DNA from 3 places in the Antarctobacter sp. genome. Region 3 is predicted to be linked to each of the others. Evidence: riboswitches for the same ligand, from Rfam matches in the RefSeq annotation. Region 3 holds a riboswitch; each other region holds the start of a gene.
What was found. A riboswitch is a leader RNA that binds a small molecule or an ion and turns the genes downstream of it on or off. The one in region 3 is predicted to bind cobalamin.

Region 1 (6,290 bases), 840 kb from region 3:
GGCGTTTTCCTCGGCCAGCACCGAGCAGGTCGCATAGGCCAGCACACCGCCCTTGACCACGTAACCTACCGCCCGATCGAGAATATCGGCCTGGATGGCGCAGAGTTCGTCCAGCCTTTCTTCCGTCAGGCGCCACTTGCCTTCGGGCGCACGGCGCCAGGCACCGCTGCCCGAACAGGGCACATCACAGAGTACAAGGTCGAAGTCCCCCTTGGGCCTGGCCGCGATACGGACATCCGCCCCGGCGCGGGACGCGCGTGCCGGCAGGTCGATCATCCGTTTCGGAGCCGCATCATGGGCCACAACCGGCCCGCCCCGCATCTGTGCCGCCATCGCCAGCGCCTTGCCGCCACCGCCGGCGCAATAGTCCAGAACCCGCATGCCCGGTTCCAGCGGCAGCAGGTCGACCACCGCCTGGCTGGCCGCATCCTGCAATTCCACGAGGCCGTCGAGATATGCGCCGCTGCGCATGATCCTCCGGGCACCCTCCGTCACACGCAAAGCGGTCGCCGAAAGCTCATGAGGTTCGGCCAGAATCCCGTCTTGTCCCAGACGCGCCATTGCGGTTTCAGGCGTGGCCCGCAAAAGATTGACACGGAGAAAGACATCGGCCCGGGATCGAAGGGCCAGCGCCGTCGCATCTGCCTCTGCCCCCAGGCTGTCCCGGAAACGCGGCGCCAGCCAGTCCGGCAGGTCCAGCGCCGCCGCCCCGTGCGGCGCCTGCCCGGCGGCCAGTTCATCTGCATCAAGCGGGGCCGGGGCATGGCCCTGCCCCGAGAATACCTGGGCGGGATCTTCTTCCCTGAGGCGGAGCAGCCCCAACAAACGCGCCCGGCCGGTTTCGCCCCCGCCCAGGGCCGCGGTCGACCGCCAGCAGCGCAGCGCGTCGAACACAAGGTCGCGTACTGCGGCCCGGTCCTTGGATCCGGCATAGCGGGCAGAGCGTCCCCAGCTGGTCAGGGCCTGTTCCGCCGCCTGCCCGGCGGCGATCCGGTCCAGCAATTCAATGGCGGCCTGCACGCGGGCGGCGGGGGTCATGGGCTGTTCTCCAACGGCGGCAATCGCCTCTGCCTAGACCAGAGACACAGGTTTGACGATGCCCCGGCGCATGTTCCGCGCCGGGGCATTGTTTCAAAGTTTACCGGAAACAGTCCGGACAGAACTCATCCAATCCGGTAATTGGGGCTTTCGCGGGTGATCTGAACGTCGTGCACATGGCTTTCCTTCAGCCCTGCCCCGGTGATCTTCACGAAGGTGCAGTTGCGGCGCATCTCCTCGACCGTGGCGCAGCCGGTATAGCCCATCGCGGCCCGAAGTCCGCCGACCAGCTGGTGCAGGACCACGCCCGCCGGCCCCTTGTAGGGAACCTGCCCCTCGATCCCTTCGGGGACCAGCTTGTCGCTGGCCGCGTCCTTCTGGAAATAGCGGTCAGCCGAGCCGCGCGCCATGGCGCCCAGGCTACCCATGCCGCGATAGGCCTTGAACGACCGCCCCTGGTACAAAATCACCTCGCCCGGGCTTTCGTCTGTCCCGGCGATCATGGACCCGACCATCGCGCAGGAAGCCCCCGCCGCGATGGCCTTGGCGAAATCGCCCGAGAACTTGATGCCGCCATCCGCAATCACCGGCACGTCACCGGCCGCCGTCGCACATTCCATGATCGCGGTCAGCTGGGGCACGCCGACACCGGCCACCATCCGCGTGGTGCAGATCGACCCGGGTCCGATCCCCACCTTGATCGCATCGGCGCCCGCGTCGATGAGGGCCCGCGCGGCATCCGCCGTCGCCACGTTGCCTGCGATCACCTGCACCTCGTTCGACAACAGCTTGGCGCGTTCGACCGCTTCCAGCACACCGGCGGAATGGCCATGCGCCGTGTCGACCACGATGATGTCGACCTGCGCATCCGCGAGGGCCTGAGAGCGTTCATAGCCCGAGTCGCCAACGCCCGTGGCCGCCGCGACGCGCAGACGCCCGAGGTCGTCCTTGCAGGCGGTCGGGTTCACCACCGCCTTTTCCGTGTCCTTCAGCGTCAGAAGCCCCGTCAGCTTGCCGTCCTTGTCGGTCACCAGCAGCTTTTCGATCCGGCGGGCCTTCATCAGGTTGATGGCTTCCTCGCGGTCCGCCGGTTCGGTCAGGATCGCGAGGTTGTCGCGGGTCATCATGGCGTGAACCGGCGTGCCGTCGTTCTCGGCAAAGCGCATGTCGCGGTTGGTGACGATCCCCACGACGCGATGCGCCTCGTCGATCACGGGAAAGCCGGTAAAGCCGTAGCGCTCCGTCAGCATCCGGGCATCGCCCAGGGTCTGATCCGGGCGCAGGGTGACGGGGTTGTAGACGATGCCGCTTTCAAAGCGCTTGACCCGCCGCACTTCGCGCGCCTGTTCCTCGATCCCGAGGTTCTTGTGGATCACCCCGATACCACCGGCCTGCGCCATGGTGATCGCCATCCGGCTTTCGGTGACGGTGTCCATCGCGGAACTCAAAAGCGGAATATTCAACGCAATCGACTTGGTCACTTGCGTCCGGGTGTCCGCCGTCGACGGCAACACGTTCGAGGCCGCGGGAACAAGCAGGACGTCATCGAAGGTCAGGGCCTCGCGAATCTCCATTGGGGCACTCCTTGGGAGGGATCGGTTGGCGCGTCCCTATCGCATGCGGAGACGGGAAAGGAAAGAGCGCGCGGTGCGTCGCGGCGTCGTGCCCGGATCGGGGTGAAAGATATCCTCTTCCAGCGGCACGTCGAACCGCCAGTCAAACGGAAAGACCCGGTCGCGCGGCAGGTCCAGCGTATCCGGGGCCTGCGGGTCCTGACTATCGATCCAGCCACTGTCGCTGAGCCAGAAGATCGCGCGCAGCGTGCCGCCGCTGTCGGTATCCACGACAAAGACCGAGGCCAGTTCTGCCCCGTTCGAGAGGATCGAGGTGCCGTGCATCCAGTAATCGCCGTCGGCCCTTGACACCTGCGACGGGTTGCGAACCGCGTGCTGCCCGGTCTGCGGATCACTGCGCAGGACAAAGCGGGGCGCGCCGTGCAACAGGTTGATGCGCTTCATCGTTTCCTGATCTACCACGTCTGACCTCTTGTGCTCACTCGGGCGACACGTCTTGCCAATGGTCTTCCATGATCAGGCTGTCCAGGTCCAGCCGCTTGCGCCAGCCCCGCGCCTGCAGTTCCGGCTGGCCAAAGGCCTCATCGATATGACCGACGCAAAGGTAGGCGACGACCTCAACATGGTCGGGCAAGCCCAGCAGCGCGCGCAGATCCTCTTGCCGAAAGATGCTGACCCAGCCGACGCCCAGCCCCTCGGCCCTCGCCGCAAGCCAGAGGTTCTGCACCGCGCAGACCGTGGAATAGAGGTCCATATCCCGGTTATGCGTCCGCCCCAGCACCACCTTGCCGCCGCGGGTCCGGTCGCAGGTCACCGCGATGTTCAGCGGCGCCTTCAGGATGCCTTCCAGTTTCAGCGCGGCGTATCGGCTCCGCTTTTCACCTTCGAACATGGCTTCGGCCTCGGCATTGGCGGTCTCGAAGGCGGCATGGACCGCCCGCCGCCGGGCCGCATCGCGGATCAGGATAAAGTTCCAGGGCTGCATGAAGCCGACCGAAGGCGCCGCATGGGCCGCCTCCAGCACGCGGCGCAGCATGGCGGGATCAATCGGGTCGGGCAGGAATTCGTTGCGCACATCCCGCCGCGCGCAGATCACATCGTAAAGTGCCTGACGCTCGCAGGCGGAGAATTTGCGCGCTTTCTCGGGCGCAGCTTGGGGATCGGGCATTCTTCGGCTCCGCAAATGACAATGACCGGACGCTGTCCAAGGCGCCGGTCCGTGTCGTCAGGCCGGTCTTCTGGCTTGGGGTCTGCCGGGGCGGACGCCTTCCCGGGGCTGGCCCCAGTGGCATCTGTCCGCTCCATCCCCCTTACAGCGGCGGGCCCGCGCCGGACTTGCACCGGCTTCCCGATTCTCCCCATATCGGGGCACCTGACAGCGCCAGAGTGCGTCAGTCCATCCGCAGGGGCAACCATCCAGGCGCAACAGGCGCCCCAAGAGGCGCCTGCACGGATCCGGCAATTGCGGGTTTCAGTCAGAGGCTGCGTCGGCCTTTTTCTTGTCCGCCTTCTCGACCGCCTCGCCAATGGACTGGACCGACCAGGCGAAATCCACGTCCAGCGCCGTATCGAAGACCCAGTAGTCGCGCGGGACATAGAAATTCGCCGCATAGCCCGAGCCACGTCCGCCCCAGGCCGCAAGACCGTGACAGGTCATGCAGTTGGTCTGGATGCCCATGTCCGTCGTCGTCGTTGTCCAGCCGCCGGCGCCATCGGGGATCTGTACGGTCTCGGTGATGCCGATGACCGGCGTGCCGAACCCGGCCTCCAGGTAGGGGTTGAAGGCCGTCACCAGCGCACCGACGTTCTTGCCCCCGACAAGGGGTTGCGCCGGCACCAACATCGAGTAGGCCGGCGCCATCGCGTAATGCGCCGCCTGCGTGGTCAGCGTGTCAGGCCGCGCCGAGGCGATGGCGGCACTGGAGGGCGTGTTGGGCCGCGCGGCATCCGCCTCCCACCAGAAGGTCTGCCATGTCCACTGGGTCGTTTCCCGAGACGTGACATGCATGGCCACCAGCAGGGCGATGGAGGTTTCGCCGTCGGTCAGGTCGCTGCTGTCGCCCGTCGACTTGTTGACGAAAGCCGCATCCTCATCCTTGAGGTTGACCGCGATGAAATCGTCGACGGAATAGATGTTCCCCTCGGACGGGCTTTTGCAGTTGACGTCGACGCCGGTCGATTTTGTCGGGCCATCAAGGTCAAGATCGACATAGACGCATTGCTGCCAGAGCGTTTCGGGATAGCCGCCTTGTTTCATGTCCGGTGTCCAGTTCGCCAGGTCCGGCTCTCCGGGCCAGGCCGTAAAGGCGTATAGCCTGCGGGTCCGGCCGTCTTCGCCCGTCCATTCGGTGATGCGATCGTCGGTGATCAACTTGTAGACCGGTTTGACGTTCACCGCCGCGTCGGGAAAGCGCACCTTGTCTCCCTGCTCCAACAACCGGTCCAGCACCTCTGGTTTGCCGGTGCCGGTGTCCAGCAGGTACTGCGCCGAGGGCGGGCTGTAGGCCACGTTTTCCAGCACGTCTGTATTCACGATAATCCCGGCGGCATTTTTCGCCGGCTCGGTGCCGTCCTTCTTTTCCTGCGCCGCGTTCGCGAGGAAACCATCGACCAGCCCGTGTTTGAACATCTGATTGGACTCGCCCAGCCGGAACCGGTCTTCCGGGGCCTCGCCGGTAAAGACGTCGATCACATCCGCCTTGGTCAACCAGGTCTGATAGGTCAGTCGGGCATAGGCGCCCTCACCCTCGACCGGTTTCGTCAGGCCGGCCCAGATCCCCCAGGCATGGGCATGGATGGCGCCCGTATTCTGCGGTTCGGCCCGAATCCAGGCGTCGATCTCGGCCTCGGGCGTCGGAAAGCGGACGCCAGGCGCAGGTTCCGCTGGCATGTCGACGCCAAAGTCCTGTGCCAAGACTGTCAGCGGCAGCCCCGCCAGCGCGATGGCCAACAACGGCCCGTTCTTGTTCAAAAGGTTCATTCCAGTCCCCCATTGCAATCAAAGATTGTATTCATGTGACGCACGGTAACCCCTCACCGCGTGTACACAAGAACAACCTTTCAACCTTAACGATTAATTTTATCCTGACGCGCAATGCCCCTTGTTGCGCGCGCCCCTCCGACTAGGCTGGCGCCAATCAAGGAGACCCCTATGAGTCACGGTTACGAATCCGGTCGGCTGAACCTTCCGTTCACCGGCATCTGCACCTTTGCCAAGGCCCCCTATCAGCCCGATTGGTCCAATTTGCAGGCCGACGCGGCAATCCTTGGTGCGCCTTTCGACGCGGGAACCCAATGGCGCGCGGGGGCACGGTTCGGCCCGCGCGGCGTGCGCGAGGCCTCGACCCTGTTCAGCTTTGGTCATGCAGGTGCCTACGATCACGAGGACGACGTGACCTATCTGGACGGCGTGCAACTGGTCGACATGGGCGACGCCGACATCATCCATACCGACACCGCAAGCAGCCATGCCAACATCCGCCGCGGCGTCGAGGCGGCGCTGGCTGCGCGCGCCCTGCCCGTAACCATTGGCGGAGATCATTCGGTCAACATTCCCTGCATCGAGGCCTACGAAGGCCGCGCGCCCTTCCATGTCCTGCAGATCGACGCGCACCTGGATTTCGTCGATGAACGGCACGGCGTCACCCGCGGACATGGCAATCCGATGCGTAGGGCGGC
Region 2 (6,290 bases), 1.5 Mb from region 3:
ACAGGCGCACCTGCGGCGCATCGGCCAGGTAGCTGCTTTGCACCTCCCAGGCCTCGCCACCGACGTCTAGGGTCACGGTCTCGTCCACCCAGGAATCCGGGCCAGAGCCCGCCATCTGCGCATAGGCGGCTTTGGCCCCGGCCTCGCGCGCCTCCCAGTAGTCGGCGCCCTGCCCGGCATCGCCCGCGGTCAGGTAGACCGTGGTCATCGGGTCGCCCGCGGCGATGGTCTCGGCAATGGTGGGGTTCATGAACAGCAGGTCATCGTCGGCATGCGCGACGATGGCCATGTCACCGCCCGGGTCCGCGGGGCTGAGCGGCTCGACCGTCAAATCGATCACCGAGGGATCAAGGCCGGTGGCCGCATCGGTCAGATCGGCAACGGGCAGTCGGACGGGCACCTCGGCCTGCATCTGCGCAAGCGGATGGTCGTCCTTGAGGATCGACATCACGCCATCACTGTCGATCTGGGCCGAGAAGGTCGCGGTTTCCCCGGCCACCAGCGCATCCTCGGCCACCAAGCGATAGCTCTCGTCGCCCTGGCTGAAATCGAAGTAAAGATCGGCACTGGCGCCCATCTGCCCAAAGACCAGTTGCGGCGCCTCTCCGTGAACGCCCAGCGCCATCAGCGGCTTTGACGCGCCATCGCCCAACATGTCGAACTGCACCGCCACATCGATGCGCAGCGGGCCGGTGAACAATCCGTTCAAGGTCGGCAATGCCATTTACCCAAGATCCCTGTCCTGGCGCAGGCCCTTCGGTGCCGGGGGCCTGCCGGTCCGGTCCAGGCGCGGGGCGCGCTCGGATATGGCCATAAAAAAGCCACACTCTCACCTCGCGTCACCTTACACATGCCAACATTGCGCGAGTCCGGTTTTGGGATCCAGCGCCGGGAAACACTCTGTTCCGGGTTCGCAGACGAAACAAAGCCCTCTGCTCGCGCCGACTTGTGACAACTTTGACCCAAAGCCGCGCAACGCCGTGACCCTTCTGCCACGCAGGCGCCAACAAGGACCGGCCCACCGACCCGAATCGCAACGAGGGCCGCGCATGCGCCTATGCTGTCGCGACCCCAAGACGGATCCGACGGATGCCCCTTCCCCTTCGCCGTATCGCCGCCCTTACGATGCTGCTGGCCTGTAGCCTGATGCTGCCCCGCGCGCTGGCGGCACAACCGGAGGGTCATACCGGCTGGCCTGGCGACTGGCAGACCTTCTGGTCCTCCGGAGAGGCATTTCTGATTCTGCAACAACGCGGCGACGCGGTCAGCGGCACCTACCAGCCCGGCGGCGGCACCGTCGCCGGCGTAACGCGCGACGGAGTTCTGCGCGGCACATGGTCCGAGGGTGGGGAAAGCGGCGATTTCATCTTTGTTCTGTCGGCGGACGGGCAAAGCTTTGCCGGGCGTTTCGGGTCAGGTGACTGGTGGAACGGGCATCGCGCCGCGATCGCCCAGCAACAACGCCCCGCCTGGTTCAGCGGCGCCACTCCGCAGGCGACGCTGCGCAGCATCCTCACCGCGGGCAATGACGCCATCTACCACGGGCGCGAAGGCCAGGTACGCTGGATCGAACCGTTGCTGACTTACGATAGCCCGGACGGGGACTCGTCGGACCGGGAACGTCGGCGGCGCGCGCTCTGGCACATCCTCGACATCTCGACTTTCCGGCTTTGGGATGCACCGGTCCCGCCCGCCGGGGCAGAGCCTGGCGAGACGCTGGCCTTCGAGATCAGCCCGGCTGGCACAAGCGCCGGCCACAGCCTACGGTTCCGCCTGGGAGCTGATGGACTGTGGCAACTGGTCGTCCCGCCTGCCGTGATCCTGCAGGCAGATCTGGAACGACTGATTGATGCCCGGGGGCACGACACGCTGGAGGCGCTCGAACGGGCGCGAGCCGGCAGTCCGCGCATGGTGATGATGGACTTTCTCCTTGGTGCCAATGACTGGGTCGGCGCGGGCGATGCCCGTGCATTGCGGGCGCTGAACCTTGATCACGTTCCGCGCCAGTTGCGCCGGATCGAGGGCGCGCTGATGGCCGATTACCTCCGCCAGAGCATCGACCGGATCGGTTTTGTCTACTGGCAGGAGATCCCCGACGATCCCAACCGCCCCCTGCCGTATGTCTACTATCGCCATCCGGTCGGCGACATCACCATCGCGCCCACGGACATCCTCGACGACGAGGGGCGCACCGTGGAGCGGCGCTGGCGTTTCTCACGCGAGACGATGGCAGAGTTGCCAGACATCTACGCGGCCCTCGAAAAGATGCCTCTTGCGCCCGGCCTGACCACGCAACCGCCCCTGTCACAGTTCTTTGCCACGCGGCAGGCGGTCCTTGCGCGTGCCGGTTGGCTGCAAGCCGAGGCCTGGGGACTGGAGACCTGGCAATGGATGGGAGTGCTAGCCTACCTAGGGGTCATGACGCTGGTGCTGATGACAGGATCGGTCGTCGCGCGCCGCCTGGCGGGACGGGATAGCCAGAGGGGACGCCTTGTGGGACAGTTGGCCGGCCCGGTCGGCTTGATGGCCGTCGCCTTGCTGTTCCTTGACGCCAGCGAGCGGCTGGGCCTGACGTTGCGGGCTTTCGGCGTGATGTCGGGCCTGTCCGCGATGCTGCTGATCCTGGCCGGCGCAGCGCTGACCTATCGTATCGTCTCGCTGATCTTTGACGCACTTATGACCAAGGCGACGCAGACCCTTGCCTACACGGACGAAATCGTACTGTCGCTGGCCCAGGGATTGATGAAACTGTTGATCGTCGTCGGGGCGGTGATCGGCTGTGCCGATGTTGCCGGCCTGCCCTACGAAGGGGTCCTGACCGGCCTGGGGATCGGCGGCGTGGCCCTGGCCTTTGCCGCACGCGAAACCGTGTCCAACATCATCGGCGGCGCGATCCTTCTGTCCGACCGTCCCTTCCGCAAGGGCGACCTCGTCGAGGCAGCCGACTCGCTGGCCGTGATAGAAACGGTGGGCCTGCGTTCGACGCGCCTGCGCAAGCTGGACGACACCCTGATGATCGTGCCCAACGCCCAGCTTTCTGACCAGGTGATATCCAACTGGGGCAGCCGGCGGAGGCGTCGCGTACTGATGAAGATCGGCCTCACCTACGAAACCCCGCGTGCGCAACTGGAACAGTTCGTGGCGCGGCTGATGGAGATTTACCGCGATCAACCGGAGGCCGAGACCGACAATGTGACGATCGGCATCACGTCGCTGGGCCCCCACAGTATCGACATCGAACTATGGGGGCACTTCCGCGTTTTCAGCTACGAGGCGCAGATCGCCGCGCAACAGGCGCTGATCCTCGATATCCTGTCCCTGGCCGAAGAGCTGGGCATCAACTTTGCCTACCCGACGCAGACCGTGCACCTGGCCGCAGACAATGGGTCAGGTCCGACCACGGCATAGATTGCGGCGCAAAGCTCCGGTCAGATCGACAGCCGCCGTTTCCGCGCGCCGCCGCGTCGTTGCGGCTGGGGCAAGGGCAGGTCCAATGGCACCGCCGGGCACCGGATCGAGTGATGCAGCAAGTCGCAGAACACCGCCACCGCCGGATCTGTGCCCGCAAACGGCTGGGCACAGGTCCAGGCATGCAGCGCCTCTTCCTTGTAGCTTGCACATCCCGGCAGGCTGCCCAGCCATTGCATGTAGCCCATGCTGGCCAGTTCCCGGGCCCGTTCCGGTGTCTCGGCCCGTGTCTGCAATAGGGTCAGTACCCGTTCGATCGTCATCGCGCCCTCCGCGCAAGGCTGGGGCGGGGATCATGGATCGGCGGCAGGACGGGTGGCAGGTTGCCATTCGTCTTTCGCGTCTCCGGGGCACCCCGCCCGGGTTGAGTGGCTTGGGCGCAAGGCGCCCGGCGATGGCAGGTCTCCTGACTTGCGGGTCAAGGCGCTGTCCCGAACCTTCCCGGGCCTTGCGGCCCAGTGGTCACTTCGGGATGGCTCGCCGCTTACAGTTGCGGGGGCAGTCGCGGACTTGGGACAAAGCCCCTCACCGCGTTCCCTTTTCAGACCGCGCGGGCGCGGTCACCATCTGTGGTCAAAGTGGCGCAGCGCTCTCGCCCGGTCAAGCGGTTCGGGCCGGATGACTTGCTTGAACGCTGCAATACCGCCCCATGTCCGCCGCTTGCGCCGATGCAACGCAGGCGACAGAGTGCAGGCATGGGCCAGATCACCGTCAAACAGCTCGAAGCCTTCGTGCAGGTGGCCGACCTGGCCAGCTTTCGTCGTGCAGCGGAACGGCTGAACACGACCCAGCCCAATATCTCGACCCGGATCTCGGCGCTGGAATCGCTACTGGGGCTGCGCCTGTTCAACCGCGACGCCGGGTCGGTCCGGTTGACGCCGACGGGCCGGACGATGCTGCCCCGAGCCCGGGCCGTTCTGACCGCGATGGACGGGTTCGTCGCCGCCGCTGGCGAAGATCACCTGTTCGAGGGCGTGCTGCGTCTCGGCGTGACAGAGATGATCGTGCACAGCTGGCTGGGCCCCTTCCTGCGGGCGCTCAAGGATCGGTTTCCGGCCATCGACGTGGAACTGACGGTGGATCTGTCCGCCAATCTCTCGCCCTCGCTGTTCAGCCGGGGGCTGGACCTGACGTTGCAGAGCGGCCCGTTCGGGCGGCAGATCTCGGGTGGCGTGGACCTTGGCGCGTTTCCACAGGTCTGGGTCGCGGCGCCGGGCCTGGGCCTGCAGGGCCGCGCGCTGAGCCTGCGCGACATCGCGCGGCACCCGGTGTTGACCCATGCCCGTGGCACCCTGCCCTTCGAACAATTGCGCGACCATGTCGCCTCGCACCCGGACCTGGACGTGCGGCTGGTGCCTTCGACCAACCTTGCCGCCTGCCTGCAGATGACGCTGGACGGCCTGGGGCTGGCCTGCCTGCCAGAGATCATGCTGCGCGACCAGATCGCCGCCGGGCGGCTGGTGCCCCTGCGCTACCTTTGGGTGCCGGACCCGCTGCGCTTTCGGGCACGTTACGACGCGGGGCTGGCGCCGTCCTATGTCGCCCGGGCGGCCGAACTGGCGCAGGAGGTGGCGCGCGCGCACTTGGCGCCCCCAGAGGATAAGAAAACTCGATCCTCCTGATCCGATCAAATAATTGGATCGCATGATGTCAGGTCGCTAGGCTCGACGGGACCACCGACAGGAGCCCATCATGCCCGAACCGCTTTATCGCCTTGGCGTCGACATCGGCGGGACCTTTACCGACGTGGTGCTGGAAGGGCCGGACGGGCTGACCTCGACCAAGGTGCTGACCACCCATGCCGCCCCTGAAGAGGCCATCGTCGAGGGGCTGCACCGGGTTTGCGACCTCGCAGGCGTGGCCGCGAGACAGATCGCCCAGGTGATCCACGGCACGACGCTGGCCACCAATGCGCTGATCGAGCGACGCGGCGCAAAGACGGCGCTGGTCACGACCGCCGGCTTCCGCGACGTGATCGAGATGCGCACCGAAAGCCGGTTCGAGCAATACGACCTGAACCTCGTGCTGCCCGAGCCGCTCTTGCCCCGGAACCGGCGCTACACAGTGAATGAGCGCATGGACGCGGACGGCGGTGTCCTGATCCCGCTGAACCGGACCGAGATCGAAACCCTGGCCGAAACCCTGCGCGCGGGCGGATACGGCAGTGTCGCCGTGGGCCTTTTGCACGCCTATGCCAATGACGCGCATGAGCGCATGGTGGCCGAGGTGCTGGCCGAAGCTTTGCCCGGTGTGGACATCTCGCTGTCCTCCGAGGTCTCGCCGCAGATGCGCGAGTACGAGCGTTTCAACACCACCATCGCCAACGCCTATATCCGCCCGCTGATGGCGTCCTATCTTGGCCGGCTGAAGGAACGGCTGGCGCACGAGGGGGCCGATTGCCCCGTCTTCCTGATGCATTCGGGCGGCGGCATCCTCTCGCTGGAAATGGCGGCGGAATTCCCGGTACGGCTGGTGGAAAGCGGCCCCGCCGGGGGCGCGATCTTTGCCGCCGAGATCGCGGCACGGCACGGGCTGGACCGGGTATTGAGTTTTGACATGGGCGGGACGACGGCCAAGATCTGTCTGATCCGCGGGCATACGCCCAAGACGGCGCGGGTCTTCGAGGTGGCGCGCAGCTACCGGTTCAAGAAAGGTTCGGGGATGCCGATCTCGATCCCGGTGATCGACATGGTGGAAATCGGCGCCGGGGGCGGCTCGCTGGCTTCGGTGGATGCGATGAACCAGATCCGTGTCGGCCCGGAAAGCGCGGGATCGGAACCCGGCCCGGCCTGCTACGGGCGCGGCGGCACGCGACCCGCCGT
Region 3 (6,290 bases):
GGCCTTGGCGGTGGTCACTCTCTTGCCCTGAACGACCACCTGTGCGCCCACATCCGTTTCTGGTTTCAACAGGACCGGGTTCATATCCGTGTGGAGCGGCAAGCCGCAGGCCAGCGCCTGAAGCGCCTGCGCCCGCCCGATCTCGCCTCCGTCAGAGGTCACGGCGGCATTGTTCGACATGTTCTGCGGCTTGAACGGGGCCACCGAGTAGCCACGCCGCAGCGCCGCCCGGCAGAGACCCGCCACCAGCATGGACTTGCCGACATTGGACCCAGTGCCCTGGATCATCACCGCGCGGCTCATGGCGCGATCCCCAGCCGGACCGGCAGATCAAGGCGAGTGCGCGCGTCAAAGTGAAAGGTCTGCCAGCCGCGCCGGGCTGCTGAGGCCAGGTTCTCGCGGTTGTCGTCGATCAGAAGCAGGTTCTGCGGCATCATCCCCGACCAGCGTTCGATCTGGCCGAAAAAACCTTGATCGGGCTTGGCGACACCCATCGGGCCAGAGGCGAAGATCGTCTCGACATGTTCTGACAACCCCATGACATCCATGATATAATCTGCCCTCGGTGCGGGATTGTTGGTGCCGATCACGGCGCGCGCGGGACTGCGTGCCAGCCAGTCGATCACCTGTTTGTCGGGCCGGTCCTCGGCCTGCAACCAATGGTCCAGCAAGACCGCGGCGCTGACATCCGTGTGCTGCGTGGCCAGCCAGTCGGCCAGCGCCTGTTCCAGTGGCAGCGCGCCGCGCAACACGCGTGCGGCCTGTCCCGGCCGGTTCAGGAAGGCGCGAAAGGCGCGCGGCGACAGACCCAGCGTCCGGTCCAGGTCGGCGACCCATCCGAAAGGTTCGCCCGGCGGTTCGGCGTTCAAAACGCCGTCGAAGTCCCAGACGACAAGTTCGGTGGTCATTGAGGGTAGATCAGGGCAGTTGCGACATAGCCGGCGGGCAAGGGCACAGTCGGGGGCGTTTCCAGCCGCTGCGCCACGTGGTCCGGCAAGAGGTGCGTGTGCGGCCCTTCTGGAGAGGCGCCGTCCGGCGGGGGAATCTCGGCGTCGATCTCAAGCCGCAGACAGGGTGTCTCGATCACCCGCACCGGTGCGGCGTCCCGCAGGGCCAGGCCGCTGCGCGACAGGTGATCCGGCCACGCGGTGCCCTGGCAGCGGGCCAGCCTCGCAGCAAGCGCCTTGTCGCAACGGACGGTGAATCGGGCGGCGCGGCTGCCTAGCCCCAGGTCGAACCGCGTGCCACCGGCATCGCGCGGCAAAAGCGCGTCTTCGTCCGGGCCAAGCGCGGTCAGGGAGCGGGCAGGATCGCGCAGGGCGCGACCGATCGGAACGGCAAGCGCGATCAGTGTCGGCGCCTCCGGGCGGTCTATCTCGAAGGCGGTGAGGTAGCGCGCGGCCTCCAGCCGCAGCGCGGCATTGTCCAGTTGCAGGGTCAGCACGCCATCACCGATCTGTGCCGCGCATTCTGTCCCCGGCAGGCGCGACAGTTCTCCCGAGGCCCCCCATATGCCCGCCACCAGCCGCGCACCGTCTTCCGCGATGCGGCGCGCGGTTTCGGTCAAGAGCGTGTCACCCTGCCAGGACAGGCGGCGCGTCTTCAGCCCCATGTTCGTGGCGCGGGCGGGCAAGGCGGCCCAGACGCCGGCGCGGAAATCGTCCGAGGCACTACCCCAGCAAGCGATCTCGTCCAGGCTGCGGGCGCATCCCGTGCACAGTTGCGATGCCTCGTCGATCACGCATCGCGCCACGCAGGGGCTGGCCGGGGGCAGGCGGGTCATGCGGCTCATGGGCCTAGAACTCCACGCCTTTCTGTGCCTTCACGCCGTCGCGGAAGGGGTGTTTGATCAGGTCCATCTCGGTCACCAGGTCGGCGGCCTCGATCAGTTCCGGCTTGGCGTTGCGGCCCGTCAGGCAGACATGGGTCATGACCGGTTTCTGGTGCAGCAGGAAGTCCACCACCTCGTCGATGTCGATGTAGTCATAGCGCAGGGCGATGTTGATCTCGTCCAGCAGGACGAACTTGATTTCGGGATCGAGGATCTGTTCCTGCGCGATCTTCCAGCCGTTCTGGGCGGCGGCAATGTCCCGCTCGCGGTCCTGGGTTTCCCAGGTAAAGCCCTCGCCGGACACGAAGAACCGGCATTCCTCGGCAAAGCGGTCGCGCAGAAAGGTCTTTTCGCCGGTGTCCCAGTTGCCCTTGATGAATTGCACCACCGCGCAGGGCATGCCATGCGCGATGCAGCGCATGATCATACCGAACCCGGCCGAGCTCTTGCCCTTGCCCTTGCCGGTGTGGACCATGATCAGACCCTTTTCCTCGGTCTTGGTCTTCATCATCTCGTCGCGGGCGGCCTTGATGCGGCGCATCTTTTCGTTGTGGCGGGTGGTGATCTCGTCCATTGCGCGCTCCGTTGATCGGTTCAGGCAGGAATTGCATCCGTGTCGCGCCCCGTCAACGTGCTTCGCGATTGACATGTCCGCCCGTCTGTCGCACCACCCCCCTCACGATGGTTCCCCGGAGCACCCGGGGAGGACAACAGGGAACGCGGTGAAACCCCGCGGCTGCCCCCGCAACTGTAAGCGGTGAGCGCCCTCGCAACGTGCCACTGGCCAGACCGGCCGGGAAGGCGCGGGGGTGCCGCGACCCGCGAGCCAGGAGACCTGCCATCCCAGGTGCAACTTTAATCCCGGGCGGGGTGCCCCGGAGGAGGTCTGAAATGGATCACGATACGCAGCAGGACGCGGGCCAGGCGCCGGTCGAACTGCTGGTTTGCGTCAAGTGTCGGCGCGGCGAAGACGTGCCGGAGGGCGGTGTGCGCCCGGGCCAGCGCCTGCACGATGCGCTTGCCGAGCGCGAGATGCCCGAGGGTGTCACGTTGACGCCGGTGGAATGCCTGCAGAACTGCGACTATGGCTGTTCCGTTGCCATGCGCGGGGGGCCGGAACGCTGGACCTACGTCTACGGAAACCTTCACGAAGCGTCGCATCCGGACCTGCTGGCCGAAGGTGTCGCGCTGTATCATGCGGCCCGTGACGGGGTGATCCCCTGGCGCGCGCGGCCGGAACATTTCAAACGCAATTGCATCGCGCGCATCCCGCCCGAACAGACCGGAACGCCGGAAAAGGAACAGACATGACTGATCTCGCCAAGCTTCCCGTCACCGTCATCACCGGCTTTCTGGGCTCGGGCAAGACGACGCTGATCACCCACCTGATGCAGAACCCCGGCGGCAAGCGGCTGGCCGTTGTTGTCAACGAGTTCGGCGACGTGGGCGTCGATGGCGAAATCCTCAAGGGCTGTGCCATCCCCGATTGCCCGGCGGAAAACATCATGGAACTGGCCAACGGCTGCATCTGCTGCACCGTGGCCGATGATTTCATTCCGACGATCGAGGCGCTGATGGCGCTGGACCCGCGCCCGGAACATATCCTGATCGAGACCTCGGGTCTCGCTCTGCCGAAACCGCTGCTGAAAGCCTTTGACTGGCCGGATATCCGGTCCAAAATCACCGTGGATGGCGTGATTGCGCTGGCCGATGCAGAGGCGGTGGCCTCGGGGCGTTTCGCGCCCGACGTGGCCAAGGTGGATGCACAGCGGCTGGCGGATGACTCGCTGGATCACGAAACGCCGCTGTCGGAGGTCTTCGAGGACCAGATTTCCTGCGCCGACATCATCCTGCTGACCAAGCCGGATCTTGCGGGCCCCGAGGGCGTGGCAAAGGCCAAGGAGATCATTGCCGCCGAGGCGCCGCGACCGCTGCCGGTGATCGAGGTGGCCGAGGGGGCCGTCGATCCGCGGGTGATCCTGGGGCTGGAGGCGGCGGCAGAGGACGACATGGATGCGCGTCCCAGCCATCACGACGACCATGACGACCATGAACACGACGATTTCGAGTCGATCGTCGTCGACATTCCCGAGGTGTCCGCCCCCGCCGATCTGGTGGCGCGGATCGAGGAACTGGCAAAAAGCCAGAACATCCTGCGGGTCAAGGGCTATTCCAGTGTCGCGGGCAAGCCGATGCGCCTGCTGGTGCAGGCAGTTGGCGCAAGGGTCCGGCATCAGTACGACCGTCCGTGGAAAGCGGACGAGCCCCGTCAAGGCAGGCTTGTCGTGATCGCCGAACATGACGATATCCGCCCTGATGCCATCCGGGCCGTGCTGGGCGTGGCCACGGAGGCGGCGGAGTAAGGCGGGCCTTACCCGCCGCGCCGGAGCGGTGTCATGCACGTCATCTTTCGCGAAAGCCACGGACTCGAAGAGAGCGAGACCCCGACCGATCTGGCGCAAAGCCCGGCGGACCTTGTGGTGCTGTCCTTCTCGGATTCCGACCTCGGCGCCTTTGCCGCCGGCTGGGAGCGGGGCGGCGGGCGCGCGGGGCGAATGCCCTCGTTGCGGCTGGCCAATATCGCGGCGCTGAAACATCCGCTCTCTGTGGACACCTATGTTGAACAGACTCTGGAGGGGGCCAAGGGCATCCTGGTCCGGCTGATCGGTGGCGTGCCCTATTGGGCCTATGGCATCCAGCAGATCGCCGCCTTGGCACAGGCGAAGGGGATCGCCCTGGCGGTGCTGCCGGGGGATGGGCGGGTCGATACGCGGCTGGACGAGGTCTCGACCCTGCCGGTCTCCACCCTGCGGCGGTTGGCACATCTTTGCGACGCGGGCGGCGCGGTGGCGGCCCAGGCCGCGCTGGCACAGATGGCGTTGGCGGCGGGGCTCTATGCCGGGCCGGTGCGCGGCGCCAAGGGGTTGCCGCAGGTCGGCGGCTGGCTGCCGGAGCACGGGGTCTGCTGCCCGGTTCTGGCGGCGTTGCGGGATGGCGAGGGCGGAGGGGGGCTGTCTGCCCCCCGCTTGCCGGAGGCAAGCCCCCCCGAGAGGATTTCGGGAGAGAAGAAACCGCGCCCGCTGGTCTGCCTGGTTTTCTACCGCTCTTACCTCGTATCGGCGGACATGGCGCCCATGGAGGCGCTATGCGCCGAATTGCGGGCGCGCGGCTTTGACGTTTTGGGGTTGTTCGCGCCTTCGCTGAAGGCGCCGGGCGCCTCGGGATGGCTGGCGCGGCAGGTGGCGCACCTGGCGCCCGTCGCCATCGTCAATGCAACCGCCTTTTCCGGGCGCGGGGCCGAGGGGGATTCGCCGCTGGATGCGGGAGATGTGCCTGTCTTCCAGGTGGCCCTGGCGACTTCTTCGCGCGCGGCCTGGGCCGAGGCGGAGCGGGGCCTGTCCCCCGCCGACCTGGCCATGCACGTGGTATTGCCGGAAGTTGACGGGCGGCTGTTCACGGGCGCCGTGTCCTTCAAGGAACCGCAGGCGCGCGATCCGGATCTGCAATTTGCCCGCGTCGCCCATGCGGCGGATGCGGTGCAGGTGATGGCCGCAGCCGATCGTGTTGCGCGTTGGACCAGGCTGGCGGCCACGCCCGAAGCCGACCGGCGGCTGGCGCTGGTGCTTTCAACCTATCCGGGGCGCGACTGGAACCTGGCCCATGCGGTCGGGCTGGACGCGCTTGCCTCGGCAGAGGCGATCCTTGCCGATCTCGCAGAGACCGGTCACGACGTCGGTTCGGAAGTGTCGGCGGAGGCGCTGCGCGCGGCGCATCTGAACTGGCCCCTGGGAGAATACAGGGCCGCACTGGCGCGCCTGCCCGAGGCCTTGCGTGACGATCTCGAGGCCGCCTGGGGTGTGCCCGAGGCGGATGCGGATGTTGTCGATGGCGAATTTTCCTTCCGCGTGCTGAAGCGGGGCAAGGCGCTGGTGGCGCTGCAGCCGGAACGCGGCACGCCGGAGCAGCGAGACGACGACTACCACGACCTGTCCCGCGTGCCGCGCCATGCCTATGTCGCCTTCTACCTGTGGCTGCAGCAGAGAGTGGATGCGCTGATCCATATCGGCGCGCATGGCACGCTGGAGTGGCTGCCCGGCAAATCGGTCGCGCTGTCCAATGCCTGTTGGCCCGAGGCGCTGACAGGTGGGATGCCGGTAATCTATCCTTTCATCGTCAACGATCCCGGTGAGGCAGCGCAGGCGAAACGCCGCATCGGCGCGGTGACGCTGGGCCATGTACCACCGCCCTTGCGCGAGGCCGCCGTTCCGGAACGGCTGGCCCGGCTCGAGGCGCTTCTGGACGAGTTTTCCAATGCCGACGGGCTGGATCCAAGACGACGCGATCGGCTGATGCAGGACATTCGGGCCGAAGCGCAAGCGGTTGGGGTCGAAGGGGATCTCGGCCTCGAGACCAGCGCCAGCACCGCCGAGGCGATCACCCGGATCGACCGCTTTGTCTG

Region 1: it holds a riboswitch for cobalamin, as region 3 does, so the genes downstream of both, bluB (5,6-dimethylbenzimidazole synthase) here and ACQY5B_RS13865 (DUF1636 family protein) in region 3, are expected to answer to the same signal.
Region 2: it holds a riboswitch for cobalamin, as region 3 does, so the genes downstream of both, ACQY5B_RS06410 (hypothetical protein) here and ACQY5B_RS13865 (DUF1636 family protein) in region 3, are expected to answer to the same signal.

The regions. Positions count from the first base shown of each region.
Region 1 covers NZ_OZ255849.1:1,833,614-1,839,903, reverse strand. The annotation lists gene ACQY5B_RS09935 (RsmB/NOP family class I SAM-dependent RNA methyltransferase) at 1-1,038, opposite strand, end outside; gene guaB (IMP dehydrogenase) at 1,164-2,612, opposite strand; gene ACQY5B_RS09925 (hypothetical protein) at 2,649-3,074, opposite strand; gene bluB (5,6-dimethylbenzimidazole synthase) at 3,091-3,780, opposite strand; cobalamin riboswitch at 3,824-4,003, opposite strand; gene ACQY5B_RS09915 (hypothetical protein) at 4,084-5,592, opposite strand; gene ACQY5B_RS09910 (agmatinase) at 5,764-6,290, shown strand, end outside.
Region 2 covers NZ_OZ255849.1:1,141,614-1,147,903, reverse strand. The annotation lists gene ACQY5B_RS06420 (PIG-L family deacetylase) at 1-724, opposite strand, end outside; gene ACQY5B_RS06415 (mechanosensitive ion channel family protein) at 1,090-3,408, shown strand; gene ACQY5B_RS06410 (hypothetical protein) at 3,429-3,731, opposite strand; cobalamin riboswitch at 3,848-4,051, opposite strand; gene ACQY5B_RS06405 (LysR family transcriptional regulator) at 4,164-5,090, shown strand; gene ACQY5B_RS06400 (hydantoinase/oxoprolinase family protein) at 5,161-6,290, shown strand, end outside.
Region 3 covers NZ_OZ255849.1:2,678,252-2,684,541, reverse strand. The annotation lists gene ACQY5B_RS13885 (cobyric acid synthase) at 1-303, opposite strand, end outside; gene ACQY5B_RS13880 (HAD family hydrolase) at 300-908, opposite strand; gene ACQY5B_RS13875 (DUF1289 domain-containing protein) at 905-1,792, opposite strand; gene cobO (cob(I)yrinic acid a,c-diamide adenosyltransferase) at 1,797-2,405, opposite strand; cobalamin riboswitch at 2,497-2,688, shown strand; gene ACQY5B_RS13865 (DUF1636 family protein) at 2,723-3,142, shown strand; gene cobW (cobalamin biosynthesis protein CobW) at 3,139-4,194, shown strand; gene cobN (cobaltochelatase subunit CobN) at 4,228-6,290, shown strand, end outside.